DNA from 4 places in the Gordonia sp. NPDC127522 genome. Region 4 is predicted to be linked to each of the others. Evidence: predicted binding sites of a transcription regulator. Region 4 holds the regulator's gene; each other region holds the start of a gene.

Evidence for each region. Region 4 encodes LexA, which represses DNA repair genes until DNA is damaged. Its sites were predicted from a motif close to CGAACANNTGTTCG; they were not measured.
Region 1: a site for LexA is predicted at 2,611-2,624, ahead of ACFVHY_RS02660 (DUF222 domain-containing protein). Genes of this name have one in related genera too.
Region 2: a site for LexA is predicted at 1,921-1,934, ahead of ACFVHY_RS10190 (DUF222 domain-containing protein). Genes of this name have one in related genera too.
Region 3: a site for LexA is predicted at 2,253-2,266, ahead of ACFVHY_RS03875 (DUF222 domain-containing protein). Genes of this name have one in related genera too.

What each region holds. Positions count from the first base shown of each region.
Region 1 covers NZ_JBHXVK010000001.1:583,464-588,113, reverse strand. Annotated here, with positions in the region: gene ACFVHY_RS02675 (PaaI family thioesterase) at 1-313, opposite strand, end outside; gene ACFVHY_RS02670 (hypothetical protein) at 348-581, opposite strand; gene ACFVHY_RS02665 (1,4-dihydroxy-2-naphthoyl-CoA synthase) at 760-1,734, shown strand; gene ACFVHY_RS02660 (DUF222 domain-containing protein) at 2,639-3,877, shown strand; gene ACFVHY_RS02655 (DUF4012 domain-containing protein) at 4,327-4,650, opposite strand, start outside.
Region 2 covers NZ_JBHXVK010000003.1:579,802-584,451, forward strand. Annotated here, with positions in the region: gene ACFVHY_RS10190 (DUF222 domain-containing protein) at 45-1,895, opposite strand; gene ACFVHY_RS10195 (PPOX class F420-dependent oxidoreductase) at 2,224-2,625, opposite strand; gene ACFVHY_RS10200 (SDR family NAD(P)-dependent oxidoreductase) at 2,689-3,483, shown strand; gene cbiE (precorrin-6y C5,15-methyltransferase (decarboxylating) subunit CbiE) at 3,480-4,650, shown strand, end outside.
Region 3 covers NZ_JBHXVK010000001.1:839,507-844,156, forward strand. Annotated here, with positions in the region: gene ACFVHY_RS03870 (cryptochrome/photolyase family protein) at 1-509, shown strand, start outside; gene ACFVHY_RS03875 (DUF222 domain-containing protein) at 532-2,247, opposite strand; gene ACFVHY_RS03880 (ABC transporter permease) at 2,711-3,940, opposite strand; gene ACFVHY_RS03885 (ABC transporter ATP-binding protein) at 3,937-4,650, opposite strand, start outside.
Region 4 covers NZ_JBHXVK010000003.1:286,470-291,119, reverse strand. Annotated here, with positions in the region: gene hrpA (ATP-dependent RNA helicase HrpA) at 1-158, shown strand, start outside; gene nrdR (transcriptional regulator NrdR) at 132-632, opposite strand; gene ACFVHY_RS08895 (LysM peptidoglycan-binding domain-containing protein) at 732-1,262, opposite strand; gene lexA (transcriptional repressor LexA) at 1,487-2,191, shown strand; gene ACFVHY_RS08885 (phosphoenolpyruvate--protein phosphotransferase) at 2,169-3,878, opposite strand; gene ACFVHY_RS08880 (DeoR/GlpR family DNA-binding transcription regulator) at 4,028-4,650, shown strand, end outside.

The DNA.
Region 1 (4,650 bases), on a different contig from region 4:
CCACATACGGCGGCAGGGTGATGTTGCCGCGCGACGGGAGGTCGATGCGGGTCCCCGCCGGTGAGTGCCACTCGTCGATCCGGGAATCGGCGAGCCGGTCGTTGAGCGCCTTCAGTGACTCGATGAGTTCGTCGACGAGCTCGTCGTCGGGACAGGCGTAGCGGGCGTTGTCCATCAGCAGGCGGACCTGCTCACTGAACTCGCCGTAGCGGGGTCCGCCGCGGTCGGTGGTGATGGCCGCATGGGCCCGGAAACCACCCTCGTGCGGGTCCTCGTCGACGGTCTCGACGGCGCGATCGTTCGCTTCGCTCACCGACCAACCGTATAAGAGCCGGCGGTGCCGCGCCCTAGCCGGTGTCGGTGTCGGTGTGCCGATCGGTCCGACGGCGGTCGGCGAGATCCACACACACTCCGCCCCGGGCCAGCCGGCGCGTGGACTCGGGTATGTAGTCCGGCACGCCACGCGGACCGCGTTCCTTTTCGTCCCGGATCCGGACCGCCCTCCCGACGATCACCGCGACCGCCGCGGACACGACACACCACGCGCCCCCGAGGATCAGAATCCACCCCCATACAGCCATACGGACAGCTAAGCATCCGAAACTGAGATTTCGGTGATGTTCGAGCCAAAGACCGGCAGGCATCCAATAGTTGAATGCAATCCGCGTCGAACCCGTCACGACTTCGTGACCTGTTCCGACCAATCCGCCGCCTGCGGGCATTCGAGGCGCCCGGTCGTCGCGTCGATAGGCTGACCCCATGAGTGCGACGCCCGACACCCAAGGACCCTCCGGCCAACCCTTCGACCCGGCATCGTGGGCGGTGGTGCCCGGCTTCGACGACCTGACCGACATCACCTATCACCGCCACGTCGGCGAGGGCCGCGAGTACGGGATCGTGCGCGTCGCATTCGACCGTCCCGAGGTCCGCAACGCCTTCCGCCCGCACACGGTCGACGAGCTGTACCGGGTCCTCGACCATGCGCGGCGGTCGCCCGACGTCGGCACGATCCTGCTGACCGGCAACGGCCCGAGCCCCAAGGACGGCGGATGGGCGTTCTGCAGCGGCGGCGATCAGCGCATCCGCGGGCGTAGCGGTTATCAGTACGCCACGACACACGACGACGACGTCGCGGCGGCCGGCGCCGAGACGGTCGACGCGGCGCGGGTGAAGGCCGAGGGCGGGCGGCTGCACATCCTGGAGGTCCAGCGCCTGATCCGGACGATGCCCAAGGTCGTGATCGCGGTCGTCAACGGCTGGGCGGCCGGCGGCGGGCATTCCTTGCACGTCGTGTGCGACCTGACCCTCGCCTCGGCCGAGCACGCCCGGTTCAAGCAGACCGACGCCGATGTGGGTTCCTTCGACGCCGGTTACGGGAGCGCCTACCTCGCCAAGCAGGTCGGGCAGAAATTCGCGCGCGAGATCTTCTTCCTCGGGGAGGCCTACGACGCCGAGACCATGCACCGGATGGGCGCGGTCAACCGCGTCACCCCGCACGCCGAGCTGGAGGCCACCGCCATCGACTGGGCGCGCCGGATCAACAGCAAGTCGCCGACGGCCCAGCGCATGCTGAAGTTCGCGTTCAACCTCACCGACGACGGCCTCATGGGTCAGCAGGTGTTCGCCGGGGAGGCGACCCGCCTGGCCTACATGACCGACGAGGCCGTCGAGGGACGTGACGCGTTCCTCGAGAAGCGCGACCCGCGCTGGGACGATTACCCGTACTACTACTGAGCCGGGTGCCCGAGAGTGTCGAACGCACGGGGCATTCATTGAGGGCGGGTGACGACCAGCGTCGCTCGTCTGACGTAGATCGACGTTGGATGTGGGCGATCATTCTTCAGCGGGTTCGACCCCGTCGATGCCCTGATCGAACCGGCGGCCAACCAGGTCCGGTCCGAACGACGCCGCCGAATCGAGCTGAGAGACCGCAACCGCCTCGGCGTGCAGCAGTAGTACGCGGTGAACCGTAGGTACGTCGCGTGGCCTGCCAGTGCGCCAGACACTTCCAGATCGCGGCGCCGCCGCTGTCGTGGCGTCAACTCGACGCGGCGTTGCCGACCTGCATGCGCAGAAATCCAGGTCGCGAAATGATGAGAGGCGCATCGCATTTCGTGACATGATGGCCGGTGCACTCCGCGGCGATGAGCTCGAAACGACTCACCGATGATGCTGCGCCGCATAGGACGCCGAAATTTTCTTCCCTAGCGCGACATCACGGTCCTTCTCGGCGAGCTCGGCACGCAGTCTGGTCCGTTCCGCGCGCTCACCCGCCGTCTCGGTCGGGCGGCACCTTGCGATCTCGTGGACGTTGAGTTCCCGTGGCACCTCGGTGACCGGCCCGTCCACCATCAATCACCCGACGAGCAGCGCCTGTGCTCAGGAGTAATCGACCGCTTCCTGGACAAGCAGGAACTTCTGCAGCAGAACGACGCGCGACCTTCGGTCACACGACAGTCGTTGGTCAGCAGCACATCTACCGTTCTGGGACAGAATACGGTACGTATGTGACAGGATTAAACTACTGACGACGATCGAGGCACAGTCAACGAAACATGCTGCACAGTAGCCATTTTCGCGATTACCGAGCCTGTGGAATTTCCTCGAGATCGAACGCACGTTCCTGTACCTTAGAGTCATGCCAGAGCTAGCCACTCTCCTCGAGCAACTCATCGAGACCACCCCGCCCGCCGACGACTCAACCGGCAGAGCGACATTCGACGCCCTTGACACGTGGCGTCTGATCCGCAACCTTGCAGATCATCAGATCGCCCTGCATGCAGCGCAACTCGACGAACTAGGCGTCGCCCAGAAGGCCGGTAGCACCACCAAGAGACTGCTGATCGAGTCCGGCCATGCACCGGCCGCTGCTCTTCGCACCATGCGAAGCGTCGACGCCCTGCCCAACCTGCCCGCTGTGGCGCGTCACGCTGCCGACGGGCGACTGTCGAGCGAGATCGTCGATGCCATCGTCCGCGGCATGAACGAGATCGACAAGCGTTGTGGTGAGGCGCTTTCCGAGGATGAGCGCTCCCGCTATGAGATCGAACTGATTGCCCAAGCACTCTCGGGCGCAACACCGACAGACGTGTTCAAGCATGCGCGGACTATCGGCAACACACTCGCCGATGCTTGTGGCGCAGGAACCCCAGCGTCGGACGATGCAAGCTTGAACTCGGTGCACGCACACACCACCGACGACGGCCGCGTCGAAGTACATGCCGACCTCACCCAAATCGTGGGAGAGAAGTTCCAGGCCATGATCGACGAACGCTCCTGCCCCAGGCCCGAACCCGACGGCGCACAGGATCGACGCACCACCGAGCAACGCCGCGCCGACGCCTTCGAACTGATCCTCGACCAAGCCGCGATCGGCGCGAGCATCAACACCGTCGGAAGCCCACGCACGCAACTGATGCTGACCATCCCCGCCACCGGAGACCTCGCAACACTGCCGTGGACCGGATCGGTCAGCCACGCCACCGCGAAACAGGTGTCGTGCGACGGCTCGCTCACGGAGATCATCCTCGATAGTGAGGGCGTACCGCTTCAAATGGGTCACACCCGCCGGTTGTATCCGTCACACTTACGCAAAGCGATCATCGTCCGCGACACGTGCTGCGTCAAATGTGGTGCACCGCCGTCCCATACGCAGGTGCATCACATCAGGCCGTGGGCCGACGGCGGACCCACCGACCTCGACAACGGCTGCCTGCTCTGCCAGCGCTGCCACACACAGGTCCACCACCACGGGTGGGACATCGTGATGGGTTTCGACCGCCACCCCTGGCTCGTACCGCCCGTGTCGATCGATCCGCAACGCCGACCGCTACCCGCATACAACCGACGCACCATGCGACTCGACGACGCCGCCTGACCGCTGCCGCCGCAGACCACCAGACTTCGCGCAGCACCTTCCGCACCTGGGCATAGCCCGGGACCGCATCTGTCCCTTGACAACTCCACAGTGATATCCCAGTCGGTTCCGTACCCGGTCAGATCGTCGGCCGGGGACGGGTCGTCGGGACCACGAGAGAGCTCCGCTCTCTGGGAGGGAGCTTGCGAGCGTCCCCGTCTGCTCCCTGAGGAGCGAGCTTGCGAGCGTCAGCCCCTGCTCCCTGAGGAGCGAGCTTGCGAGCGTCAGCCCCTGCTCCCTGAGGAGCGAGCTTGCGAGCCCAATTCCTGCTCCCTGAGGAGCGAGCTTGCGAGCGTCACGAAGGGTCTTGGCGAGACGAGTTGCGAAGACCCTTCGTGACGCGCCCTCCGCAAGCTCCGGACGCTCCTCAGGGAGCAGGGGCGGACGCGCCCTCCGCAAGCTCCGGGTGCTCAGTTCTCCGGCCCGCACGCCGGGACGTCAACGGTGACGGTCGGATCGTCGACGAGCGGCTGGATCGGGACCTCGGCGTCCCCGTGCGCTGAGGTCGGCTCGTCGATCTTCAGCACGATGGTGGCGGTCTCGCCCGGTGCGATGCCCACGCGGGTCGAGTAGTACGGCCGATCGTGCAGGGCCTGCTCGACGTAGAAGGCCCCGCCCTCGCCGAGGGTCATCTCCTTGAGGACCGCGCCCTTCGTCGCCAGGAACTCGACGTTGGCGAGGTTGGTGCCCTTCTTCACCGACAGTTCGGTCCCGAGGTTGCCGGCGACGTAGTC
Region 2 (4,650 bases), 290 kb from region 4:
TTGAAGTTCGCTGGTTGGCGGGTCTGAATTCGGGGGGGGCGCGGTCAGAGGGCGGCGAGCAGCTCCATGAGGTGCGCTTCGACGAGGGACGGGCGGGGTTCGGGCGCGCCGGGCTGTAGTGGTCTGACGTCGATGACGTGGCTGGTTGTCGACCATGAGCGGCGCGCTTGATCGCCGGGCATCCTGCTCCCTGAGGAGCGTCCGGAGCTTGCGGAGGGCGCGTCACCTCCGCTCCCTGAGGAGCGTCCGGAGCTTGCGGAGGGCGCGTCACCTCCGCTCCCTGAGGAGCGTCCGGAGCTTGCGGAGGGCGCGTCACCTCTGCTCCCTGAGGAGCGTCCGGAGCTTGCGGAGGGCGCGTCACCTCTGCTCCCTGGGGAGCGTCCGGAGCTTGCGGAGGGCGCGTCACGAAGGGTCCGGCGACCGAGCCTGCCAAACCCTCGGGTGGTCGGTCCGTGGATCTCGTTGCGCACGGTGTTCAGATGTTCTGCGAACCGCCGGGGTATGTCGGGTCGGCGGTTGAGTCGGTCGGGGTTGGGTGGTGCGCCGGGTTCGGCGTTCAATCGCCAGAGGCAGCGGCCTTCGTCGGGTCCGGACCGTTCGATGCGGGTGGTGTACTGCCCCGGTTGGTCGCCGACCATGCGGTTGTGGCGTGGGCAGGCGGGGGCGAGGTCGTCGATGTCGGTGAGACCGCCCTTGGCCCAGTCTTTCTGGGCGTGATGCATGTCGACGTGGGTGGCGGGTTGATCACACCCGGGAGCCGAGCACACTTCCCCGTCGGGGCGGGCGAAGGAGACGAGTCGTTGTTCGCGGGTGGCGAGTCGTTTCCCGCGTCCGAAGTGCAGCGGGACGGCGGTGTGGTTTTTGAAGATCGCCAACCACGGCTGGATGTCGCCGGCCATGGCGATGAGGTCGGGGATGGGCAGCAGGGTGCCGGTGGCGGTGGTGGCGAGTCCGGCTTCGCGGATGAGGTCATCGAGGTCGGCTTTGATGATCAGTTGCACGGGCAGTCCGCGGTGCGAGGTGCCGAGTGTTCCGTCGGCGAAACCTGCGGCGAGTGCGGCGTCGAGGGCGTCGTGGTTGATCTGCGCGGGAGTGCGGCTGTCGCGGTCGGCGGCGGTGGTCAGGGCGTCGGGGTCGGCGGCGCCGGCCGGCCCGCTGGGCGAGGCGGGGTCGTCGGGGTTGTTGAGTCCGGGTTTGCCCCAGACCGCGAACATCATCGTCAGCCGGGCGGCGAGTTCGGCAGTGAGGGTGCCGGAGATCTTGGCGGTGCCATCAGCGCGTTGCCTGCCGATCCACAGGTTGCGGCGTCGTTTCTGGTCGGTGTCGTCGGTCAGGGTGCCGTCGGGGTCGAGGTGGGCGAGCAGCCGGGCTCCGAGTTGGGTGATGTCGGCGGGTGTGTGGTCGGTGGCGATCTCGGCCATCTGCCGTTCGGCGGCGACTTTCACGTCGTGGTCGATTCCGTGGGGGATCTGGTCGAGGACGTCGAGGGCGGCCTGTACGTGTGCGGAGCCGACCGCTCCGGCGGCGAACGCTTCGGCCAGGGTGGGGTGTTCGGGTTCCAGGATGTCGCCGCCGAGGCTGGTGCGGGTGGCGGTGGCGTCCATCTGCTTACGGCGTCGCATCGGGTTCGAGACCCGTAGCCGATGGGTCATGAACTGCATGAGTGTTCGGCACCCGGCCTTGCGGGGCAGGTCGCGCGCCTCGACCTGATCGATCTGCCGATCACCGGCAACAGTCAACCGTGCGATCGCTTTCTCGGTGTCGGCTGCCACGTCAGCGAGTTCGGCATCGGTACACGGCCCCAGGTCGACCGTCTGCAACTCGTCCACGATGCGGTGGAGGTCGGCAATCAACTCGACGGCACGCGGCTGCGGCGTCGCGGACTCGTCAGACATGGCCACCCCCCGAGAACCGTAGCTGCGAATGTACGTTCGAGTGTACACCAACGCGGCCACACGACAAGCTCAAAAAGTCTCCTGCGCAACGGTATTCGTCGACGACAACTTGTCGGTGCCTTCTGGTAGAGGGGCGCCGGTGCCAGACGGCCCCTTCGCCGAGGCCCGTTGTCCTCGATGTCGCAGATCGCCGGTCACATCAGCGTGCGGAGCGCGACACCGGTCGAGAAGTAGCGGCCGGTACTGATGACTATGCAATGAACCGGACCGAACCCGCTGACGGCGCCGGTGCCCGCGTCGAGCTGCATCCGACTTCAGACGCGCGGCACTAACTGAACAGCGAGGCCGAACCCAGTACCCGGCTCACGCTGATCTCGATCACGACGCGGCGCGGGTTCGGCCTGGGCTCCCGGTATCGCTGCGCGTAGCGCTGCTCGGCCTCGCGCACGCGCTCGGGCTCACGACGCACCGTCGCGGGACCCTCCAGGGTCAGCCATCGCGGGCCGTCGACGTTGGTGACGGCAGCGTAGCCGCCGCGCTCGGTGTTGCGGACCTTCTGATTGCCGTCCGAGGTGATGACCCGCGCCAGGCCGGCATCGGGATCCCAGGTGAACCCGACGGCCACGGCGTGGGGGGTGCCGTCGGCGCGCAGCGTGGTGAGGGTCCCGAGGTGGCGTTCGACGAGGAAGGCGAGCGCGTCGGGCCCGAGATCGGCGGCGGTACGAGGCATGACACCAAACTAGCCGCGACGCCGCACACGGTCGGCCGCGGGGCCGATGCGATACTGGCAGCCATGGCGTCACGCAGAGGGGCATCAGCGCGTCCGGACACCGACCCGGCCGGTGCCCTCGTGCTGTTCGGCGGCCGCAGCGAGATCGGCGTCGCCACCGCGGCGCGCCTCGCATCCGGGCGGACCGTCGTCCTGGCGGCCCGCCGTCCCGACGACCTCGCGGCCGAGTCCGCACGACTGCTCGATGCCGGTGCAACCGAGGTACACACCGTCGCCTTCGATGCGAACGACACCGACAGCCACCCAACGCTCGTCGCGTCGCTGACCGAACGACACGGGCCGATCGGGATCGCGATCATCGCGTTCGGCATCCTCGGCGACCAGGCTCGCGCCGAAACCGATGTGGCGCATGCACTTCAAATTGCCCACACCGACTACTACGCCCACATCAGCGTGCTCACCCCGCTCGCTTCGGTGTTGCGGACGCAGGGCTCCGGAACCATCATCGTCTTCTCCTCGGTCGCCGGTGTCCGGGTGCGCCGCGCCAACTACGTCTACGGGTCGACCAAGGCGGGTCTCGACGGATTCGCGAGCGGACTCGCGGATGCGTTGCACGGCACCGGCGCTCGCCTGCTGTTGGCCCGCCCGGGCTTTGTGATCGGCGCGATGACCCGCGACCTGATGGCGTCCGGGGTGAAGCCGGCCCCGCTGTCGCGGGATGCCGAGCAGGTCGCCGACGCGGTGGCTCATGCCTATCGCAAGGGCCGCGGAGAGGTCTGGATCCCGGGGACGTTGCGTCCGTTGTTCTTCGGGATGCGTCTACTGCCACGAGCGGTGTGGCGGAGGCTGCCCCGATGACGTCTCCGGACACCGAAGCCAAGTCGTCTGTCCCCTCCGAGTTCGTCCCGTCGGAGTTCGTGGTGGTCGGGATCGGCGCCGACGGATGGCCCGGCCTCGGTGAGACCGTGCGCGACGAACTTCGCCGCGCTCGCGTGATCTACGGCGCTGCGCGGCAATTGGCGCTCCTCGACGGCGCCGCACCCGAGCTCGGCGCACAGCTGCGTCCCTGGCGCTCACCCATGTCGGAGCACTTGGCCGAGCTCGTCGAGGCGGGGGCCGCGGACGCCGCCGACGCGGACACGATCCACATCCTGGCGAGCGGCGACCCGATGTTCCACGGCGTCGGTGCGAGCATCATCGCGCGCGTCGGTACCGACCGGGTACGGGTGTATCCGGCCGTGTCGAGCGCGAGCCTCGCCTGTGCGCGTCTGGGCTGGGACCTCGCCACGACCCGGATCGTCAGTGCGGTGCGCGCCGAGCCGGGCGTCGTGCTCGGCGAGGTCACCGACGGGGCTCGCGTACTGGTCTTGAGCCGCGACGAGACCACACCCGCCGCACTCGCCGGCATTCTGGTCGACGCGGGTTTCGGTGCGTCGACGATGACCGTCCTCGAGCAGCTCGGCGGGCCGGCCGAACAGATCGCCACCGATACCGCCGAGACCTGGCGCCGCCGGGCCGGGGACCCGCTCAACATCGTCGGCGTCGACTGCGTCGGACCTCGCCGGTCCCGGCTCCCGGGCCGGCCGGACGACACCTATGAACACGACGGCCAGATCACCAAGTCGACGATCCGTGCCCTCTCCGTGTGCGCGTTGGAACCGGCCGGCACGCAGGTCCTCTGGGACATCGGAGCCGGGTCGGGCAGTGTGACCATCGAGTGGTTGCGCGCGGACGACCGGGGAGTGGCCGTCGCGTTCGAGCGCGATCCCGATCGCGCTGATCGGTTGCGACGCAACGCTACCCGGCACGGGGTGGCGCATCGGCTGTCGGTGCGGGGACCGGCTCCCGACGACCTGCCCGAGGCGCCGCAACCGGATGCCGTCTTCATCGGTGGCGGACTGGACGAGGCGATCCTCGAGCTCGTCTGGGCCAGGCTGTCGGACTCGGGGCGGCTCGTCGTGAACGCGGTGACCGTGGAGAACCAGACGCTCGTCACGCGTTGGCACGCCCGACACGGCGGTGCGC
Region 3 (4,650 bases), on a different contig from region 4:
CCGACGTGCTGTTCCACTGGCCACACAGCTTGTGGCACAACTGGAATCGACAGTTCGACGGCATCGACCTCGACACCGACAAGAAGGCCTACGAGCGTTTCGACGCATGGAAGGCCGGGCGTACCGGTTTTCCGCTCGTCGACGCCGGGATGCGTCAGCTCGCGGAGACCGGGTACATGCACAATCGGGTGCGCATGGTGACCGCGTCCTTCCTCGTCAAGGACCTGCACCTGCCGTGGTGGTGGGGAGCGGAATGGTTCCTCGAGCAGCTCATCGACGGTGACATGGCGTCGAACAACCACGGCTGGCAGTGGGCCGCCGGTACGGGAACCGATGCGGCGCCGTACTTCCGGGTGTTCAACCCCGAGGCGCAGGCAAAGAAGTTCGATCCCGACGGCGAGTACGTCCGACGCTGGGTCGGTGACGTCGACGCCGACGACTATCCCGAGCCGATGGTCGACCACAAAGCCGAGCGTGAGGAAGCGCTCCGCCGTTTCGGCCAGATCTAGCTGACCTCCGAGGACGAGTCCGTCAGAATGGTGGCGGATTCTCGAGGAAGTCGCGACGGTCGGCTTCGAGTTCGGCCTCGCGTCGTTTCTTGTTGCGGGCGCGTTCTTGTCTCCGGCGGGCCAGTTTGGCGTCCAGTCGGCTGTGTGTGCGCTCCGGGTTGTCGACCGGGGCGATGACGCGTGGGGTGGGTGGGGCTTGGGCGGCTTGTTCGAACCGGATGCGCCGCAGGTTGGGGAAGGTGTCTTCGAGCGTTTCGGCGTCGCCGGGCAGGGTGACCCCTTCGGGGGTCTCGTATTCGGTGATCAGGCGGCCGTCGTCGTCGCGGTACTGCACATCGATCCAGTCCCCGTGGGTTTTCAACAAGTGACCGGGACGGCATTTGGCGTTGAGGTTCTCACTCGACGTCGCTCCACCCCGGGCGGGGTCGGTGTGGTCGTATTCGGTGACGTGGTCGAGATCGCAGGCGAACGCTGAACGGGTGCAGCCGGGTTCGGTGCAGTAGCCGTCCCGGACTCGCACGAAATCGGCGCACGACGTGGTGGGCCGGTACCCGTTGCCGGGATGGGTCGCCGGATACACCACCGCTACGCCCGAGGCGAGGCCACCGGTCTCGCCGATATCACCTGGTTGGGCTGCGTCGACATCAGTGCCGTCGTGGACAGTCGACTCGACTGTGTCAGCCGGTGCGGGGCGATGGGCAGTTCGCGGTGCTGCATCGTCGGCGGTATCGGCGGTGTCGGCGACGTAGGTGGGTTGGGTGCGGGCGGGGGTGACCGGGGTGAGGGTGGCGTCGGGGCGGGCGGCGAGGTCACGGACGTGTTCGTCGCTGATGATGCCGTGCTCGTCGAGGAACCCCACCCCGGGCGCCCCGGCCAGGGTCGCGGCATCGGTGACGACATGAATCACGACTTCGGCGCGGACCGCGTCGAGCACGCTCTGTGGGTCGGGGATGTCGGCGGTGCACGGCTGTTCATCGTCGCACTGGCACTCGAATGCCGTGCGGGTCAACAGCGCGAACATCGCATCGGATCGTCGTATCCCCTGGGTGCGGCCATCCCGCTTACAGGCGGAGTCGGCGAGGATGGCGACGGCTTTGGCCGAGATCCGCACGTTCTCCGCCGACATCACGGCGGTGAGTTCGGCGGTGCCGTCGGGCAGTTCGTGGGTCCACACCCCACGCTGGTCCATGGCGTCTTTGCGGCGTTGCCGTACCGCGTCGGGGTCGTGGCGAAAGACGAGGCGGTCGACCATGTCCCGCAGGCGCGCCCGATCCCACACACCCTTACGGCGGCGCACCGTGTCGGCGATCTCGGCATCCAACGCGGGGGTGATGGGGTCGTCGGTGGGGATCAGTTCGGTGCGGGAGATGACCAACCGGATCTGCCACTGCGACAGGACCCCGTCACGCAGCGTGTCCGCTACCTCGGGGAGCCGATCCCGTAGTGCGAGGGCCTCGTCGATGAGGGTTTCGGCGTGCCGGCGGGACACCCCGGCTTGGCGGGCGATGCGGGCGGCGCAGTCGGCGTGGCCGTCCATCACGAACCCCGATGCGCTGGTGGTGATCAGGCGGTCGGTCATCGCCGCGATCGTCTGATAGCGGTGCCAGGCGAGGTAGGACTCGCCGCGTCGGGTGGCGTCGAGGCCGGCCATCAACATCACCATGTCGGTCTCGGCGGCGTGGGCAGGATCGACCCCGGCGACGTACTCGCCCGGTAGATCGGTCCACGCCTTCACCACGCCCCCCGACGCCTGTTCGACCCACCCCTTCTCCGGGGTGTGTTCTGTTACCAACCAATCTAAACCCGACCACCGACAAAACCTGGATGAGTCTCCACAGCAGATGACGTCGTCGTCGACGAAATCGTCTCTGGACGTTGCGGTATGAATCCGTCCGGGTTGGCGGCGGATGAGACCGTCGGGTCGCGAGGTGGTTTCGACACGGCGACTCGCCTAGCGGCTCGTTGCCGGCTCAACCAGCGGAGGGGGGGTGTCGGTTCAACCAGCGGAGGGGGGTGCCGGCTCAACCAGCGGAGGGGGTATCGGCTCAACCAGCGGAGGGCGCGGCGAAGGGTCCTGCCACGCATCGCAACAGGACCCTTCGTGACGCTCACAAGCTCGCTCCTCAGGGATCGGAGGGTGACGCTCACAAGCTCGCTCCTCAGGGATCGGAGGGTGACGCTCGCAAGCTCGCTCCTCAGGCTTAGCGGGCGAGTTTGAGCACCTCGCCCCAGCCGATCCGCGAGCCGGTGCGCAGGATGGACCGCTGGTAGATCCGCGCGGCGATCCAGGTGGCGGCCGCGCACGCGGCGCCCATCAGGCCGAAGGTGACGATGATCTGGACGGCATCGGTGTCGCCGGTCGCGATGCGCATCGGCATGAGTGCCGCGCTGAAAGGTGGTATCCAGCTGAGCACCTCGATCAGCGTCGAATCCATCGCCTGCACACCGAAGATGCCGGAGTACAGCACCGCCACCGCGAGGAATGTCAGCGGCGCGGACGACGAGTTCAGCTCCTCCTGCCGGGAGACGATGGCCCCGGTTGCTGCATAGAGCGAGGAGAAGAACAGGAAGCCGAGGAGGAACCAGGCGATCACCGCCGCGAACATCCCGATGGCGGCGCCCGGAAGGGTGAGGATTCCGGTCGCGGTGCCCGCGATCAGCGCGGTGGCACCGAGTAGTACCACCTGCCCGAGTGCGACCACACCGATGCCGATGATCTTGCCCCACAGCAGATGCAGCGGCTTGATGGTCGCCAGGAGCAGTTCTACGACGCGCGACGTCTTCTCCTCGACGACGCCGACGGCGACCATCGTGCCGCCCATCATGATCGCGGTGACGAGCAGCACCACGCCGACCATCGCGATGAGCAGGCGCTGTCCCTCGTCGGGGTTGTCCGGTTCGGTCTGCGAGACCGAGATGTCCACGGTCGGCAGGGTGGCGGCGTCGACACCGCGTTCGGCCAGTGCCGCAGAGAGATTCGCCTGCGACACCGCGGTGCGGATCGGGCCCTCCACAGCTGGTTCGAGGCTGTCCTTGGTGATGATCACATACGATCCCGGCGTCTCTCCGGGCACCAGCGCGGCCTTCACGTCGCCGCTGTTGACCCGATCGCGTGCCTGTTCGACGGTGTCGGCCGGCTCGGTGGCGATCGTCGTGCCGGAGGCCTCACCGACGGAGACGATGGATTCGGTGACGGCGGCCGGCTGACCCACGACGGCGACCTTCTCGACGTCGTCGCCGCCGGAGAACAGGTTGATGATGATGGAACCGGCGACGATCACGATCATGAGCAGCGCGGTACTGACGACGAAGGACTTCGTCTTGGCGCGCGTGGTGATCTCACGGCCAGCGACGAGCCGGATCGCCTGTGCGGCAGATGCTCTCGGATCAGAACCGGTGGTGGACACCGGGGTGTCGGGTAGCGTGGTCATGCGGAAACCACCTCTCGGAACAGGTCGGTCAGGGACGGGGTCGAGGTCGCGAACCGGTGCACCGGCCCGTTCTGGAGGGCGGTCGCCAGGATCAGCTGATCGTCGGCGATCTCAGGGTCGATCAGCAGGCGGGTCGTCTCGCCGTAGTCGACGCCGCGGACACCGGGCAGGGAGTCGGCCCACGCGACATCGGCACGCGGACCGGTGATCTCGAGGGTGATGCCCTCGCGCGCACGCAGGTCGTCGACCGTGCCGAGGGCGCGCATCTCACCGCGCGCGATGATGCCGACACGGTTGCAGAGTCGCTGCACGAGGTCGAGTTGGTGCGAGGAGAAGATCACCGGGATGCCCTCGGCTGCCTTCTCTTTGAGCACATCGCTCATCACGTCGACGGCGACGGGGTCCAGGCCCGAGAACGGCTCGTCGAGCACCAGGACGCTGGGGTCGTGGACCAGGGCGGCGGCGAGCTGGACCCGCTGCTGGTTGCCGAGGCTCAGGTCGGCGACGTTGTCGTCGTAGCGGGCGCCCACACCGAGGCGGTCGGTCCAGCGTTGTACGGAGTCCTGCGCCTCGGCCGCCGACATTCCATGCAGCCGTGCGAGAAAGGTCAGCTGTTCGCCGACTTTCATCTTGGGGTACAGGCCTCGCTCCTCGGGCATGTACCCGATCCGCCGACGCAGGTCGAGGTCGATCGGCTGGGTGCCGAGGCG
Region 4 (4,650 bases):
GCCTCGAACAGGTACCCGAGCACCGGCGGGCGGTGGTCGACGACGAGGCGCAGTGGCTCGTCGAGGAGTTGCGCGTGGGGCTGTTCGCCCAGCGTCTCGGTACCGCGTTCCCGGTGTCGGAGAAACGGGTCCTACGAGCTCTGGACCGACTCGGCTGACACGGGTTCGGCGAGCGCGCTCCCGGAACCCGAGGCCGCCTTCAGGTCGTCGATCTCGCGCTGGAAGTCCTCCACCGAGTCGAACGACCGGTACACCGAGGCGAAGCGAAGATACGCCACCTCGTCGAGATCGCGGAGCGGGCCCAGGATGGCGAGTCCGACCTCGTTGCTGGGGATCTCGGCCGATCCACTGGCGCGCACGGTGTCCTCGACCTGCTGGGCGAGTTGCGCGAGCGCGTCCTCGGCGACGTGGCGGCCCTGACAGGCTCGCCGCACGCCGCGCATGACCTTCTCCCGGCTGAACGGTTCGGTCACGCCGTTGCGTTTGACCACCGCGAGCACGGCGCTCTCCACGGTCGAGAACCGGCGACCGCACTCCACACAGGAGCGACGGCGGCGGATGGCCTGCCCTTCATCTGCGACACGCGAGTCGATGACCTTGGTGTCGTCGTTCTTGCAGAAGGGGCAGCGCATTGTGTCCTCACGCAGGTCGCGGGACGCTGGAACGCACCCGAAGCGTGCGCCCCGCCGCTTGTCGGCCGGCCCCTGTGACATCGAGGATACCGCCCGGCCTCAGCGGTACCGGGGGGTGAGCAGGGGCTGGCCCACCTGCAGCGCGCTCGAGCCCAGATCGTTCATCGCGACGATCTCGTCGATCACGACCTCGCGCGGCATCTCGGGTGCCACCCGCCCGGCGATCGAGCTGAGCGAGTCCCCCGAGCGCACGTGGACGACCTCGGAACTCACGGCGGACGGGGTCAGCGAGTCCGAGTAGTTCTGGCCGACGACACCGAACACCCAGACGACGAATGCCAGCCCGACGCCGGCGAGGACGGCGACCGCGGCGCGGCGACGACGACGGAACACCGCCGCGTCGGGCCCGACCGGGCCACGCGCGCGCACCCCGACCGGAGAGCCACAGTGGGTGCCGGCCACCCGCGGGGCCACCGGCGACGCACCCCGCGGCCGGGTGCCGGCCGGCCGGTTGTCGACCGGGCGGCCGCCGTCGGACAGCGGGGCGCGGGTCCGGACCCGATCGGCGGGGGGCCGGACGGCGTCGGGACGGTCGGTGCGGACGGGAGCGACGAGAGTGGCGGTGCGCATGGTGCCCTCCGGTGTTCGAGTGTCTGGGATCGTGCGGGTGTGGCGGTCGGTGTTCGAACATCGATCAGATGTTCGATGCACTGATGTTCGAATTTGTAGCACGGCGTCCCGACAAAGTCTCGCGACACATCGAACAAATGTTTGAGGTGCCGGTCGCACTCCGCTAGGCTCGGACCCGGCGCAAGCCATCTACCAGCACGTTCCGAAGACGAGAGGAACCGAACATGAGTGACACCGGCGATAGGCGCGGCCGAGCGCGGGGCGCCGACGACGAGGCCCCGTTCGACGCCGCCGCCGCCGAGGCCTCACTCACCCCGCGACAGGCCGGGGTCCTGGAGGTGATCCGCCGCTCGGTGCGCGAGCGCGGTTATCCGCCGAGCATCCGGGAGATCGGCGACGAGGTCGGCCTGGCCTCGACGTCGTCGGTGGCCCATCAGTTGCGGACGCTGGAACGCAAGGGGCTGCTCAAGCGTGACGCGAACCGTCCCCGTGCGGTCAACATCGCCCCGAGTGACACCCCGTCGCCGGACACCCCGTCGGCCGGCCAGCTGCCCGAGCCGACCTTCGTGCCGGTGCTCGGCCGTATCGCGGCCGGCGGTCCGATCCTGGCCGAGGAGGCCGTCGAGGACGTCTTCCCGCTGCCCCGTGAGCTGGTCGGCGAGGGATCGCTCTTCCTGTTGCGCGTCGTCGGCGAGTCGATGATCGACGCCGCGATCTGCGACGGCGACTGGGTCGTGGTCCGGCAGCAGAACGTCGCCGACAACGGCGACATCGTCGCGGCCATGATCGACGGCGAGGCCACCGTGAAGACCTTCAAGCGTCAGGGCCCCAACGTCTGGCTCATGCCGCACAACGAACTGTTCGATCCGATCCCGGGCAACGATGCCGTCATCCTGGGCAAGGTCGTCACCGTGATGCGGCGAGTCTGACCTCTCCACCGACCGAACCGTCGAGCACCGCCGCGGCAGCCTCGCGCGCCGCGGCGGGATCCGAGGTGGCCAGGGCTGCCTCGGCGGCGGCCCGGCAGTCCGGCGCGGACACCTCACCGAGCCGGGCCCCCACGGCCGCGGCAGCAGCAGGCGCGCTGGACAGCGAGGTGACCCCGAGACCGACGAGCACGCAGGCGAGGTTCGGATCGGCGGCGGCCTCGCCGCACACCCCGGCCGGCTTTCCCTGACGTGCGCCCGCCGCCGCGACACCCGCGATGAGGCTCAACACGGCCGGTTGCCACGGGTCGGTCAGTCCGGCGAGATCGGCCGACATCCGGTCGGCCGCCATCGTGTACTGGGTCAGATCGTTGGTGCCGATGGACACGAAGTCCACCTCGGCGAGGACGGCTTCGGCCAGGATCGCCGCCGCGGGCACCTCGATCATCACGCCGGCGACCAGACCACGGCCGCGGACCTCGGCGGCGAAGGTGCGCGCCTCCGCCGGCGAGGCGATCATCGGCGCCATGACCCACGGCGCGACGGCCGACCCCGACGCGGCCTGCGCGATCGCGTCGAGCTGATGCGCGCGGATCTCGGGGTGCGCCAGCGCGATCCGATCGCCCCGCACGCCGAGCGCTGGGTTCGATTCGTCGGGATGGGTCACGAACCGGAGCGGTTTGTCGGACCCGGCGTCGAGGGTGCGGATGACCACCTTCTGCCCGTCGAACGCATCGAGCACCTCCCGGTAGATCGCGGCCTGCTCGTCCACCGACGGCTCGTCGGCACGCTCGAGGAACGCGAGTTCGGTGCGGAAGAGCCCGACGCCCTCGACGGGGTACCCGGCCGCGGCGCGTGCCGACGACCCGTCGGCGACGTTGGCGAGCACCGCCACGGCCACCCCGTCGGCGGTCTGCCCCGGGCCGGCCCAGCCGGCGACGAGTGCGGCATGGCGCCGATCCTCGTCGACACGCGCCCGGGCCGCCTCCGCATCGGGCTCCACCTCGATCCGCCCGGCGCTGCCGTCGACGAGAACGGTTGTGCCGGGCTCGATCTCGTCCAGATCGGCCACCGCCACCACGCACGGGATCCCCAACTGGCGCGCGATGATCGCGGTGTGACTGGTCGGTCCGCCGAGGCGGGTGACGAGGGCGATGGTGCTCGTGGGGTCGAGGCCCGCGGTGTCGGCCGGCGCGAGGTCGTCGGCGAGCAGGACCGACGGCACCTCCGGAGTGGGCACACCGGGTTCGGGTAGGCCGAGCAGTTCGGCGAGGACCCGGTCGCGCACGTCGTTGAGATCGGTGACCCGCTCGGCCATCAGTCCGCCGAGTTTGGTGAACACCGCCGCGAACTGTTCGGTGGCCGCGACGGCGGCGGCCTCGGCGGGGGCGCCCTTGCCGATGAGCGCGGTCGCTGCACCGATCCAGCCGCGGTCCTCGGCCAGGCCCGCCGTCGCGGCGAGCACCTCGGCCGTCACCCCGGTGTTCTGCGACGCGCGCGTGCGCAGCCGCGCGGCGACGGCGCCGGCCGCGGTGGCGAAGCGCGTGACCTCGTCGGCGCGCCGTTCCTCGGCGATCTCCACACCGACGCCGAGCTTCTCCGGCGAGTGGTCGGGCCGCTCGCCCGGCCACAGCGCGGGACCGTGGGCCAACCCGCCGACCACCGGGGTTCCCGTCAGGATCTGCGCCATCGTCTTGCCTCTCACTCGACTATCGATGTGACCACCGTTACAAAAAGTGCTTGACTTGTCAACACAAACAGGCGTAAACACAATTACTACAACATCCAATCCCACACGCCTCAACAAGCGGGGTGGTCGAAACCGGAGATCGGAGCGGTGTGTACGCCGAGGAGAGACAACAGGCGATCGTCGACGAGGTGCGCCTCGCGGGGCGGGCATCCGTGGCCGCGCTCGCCGAGAAATTCGACGTCACCAGCGAGACCGTCCGACGCGATCTCGCGGTACTGGAACGCGCCGGACATCTCCAGCGGGTCCACGGCGGCGCCGTGCGCGCCGAGATCATGCGCACCCTCGGCGAGCTCGGGATCGACGAACGGGAGTCGAGCCAGATCGAGCAGAAGACCGCGATCGGCCGGGCGGCCATCCGATTCCTGCCGCCCGACGGCGGTTCCGTGCTCTTCGACGCCGGCACCACCACGTACCGCGCGGCCGAGGCGACCGCTCCCGATCGGAGGCTCACCCTGTTCACCAACAGCCTGCCCATCGCCGGCCTGCTCGCGGGCACCCATCCCGACGGTCTCCATGCCCTCGGCGGACGCGTACGCGGTCTCACCCAGGCGACCGTGGGCGTCGAGACCGTGGACGCGCTTCGCCGACTGCGCGTGACCACCGCCTTCATCGGGACGAACGGTCTGAGCGAGACCCACGGGTTGTCGACACCCGACCCCGACGAGGCCGCGGTCAAGGCGGCGATGGTCGCGGCCGCGCAACGGGTCGTGGT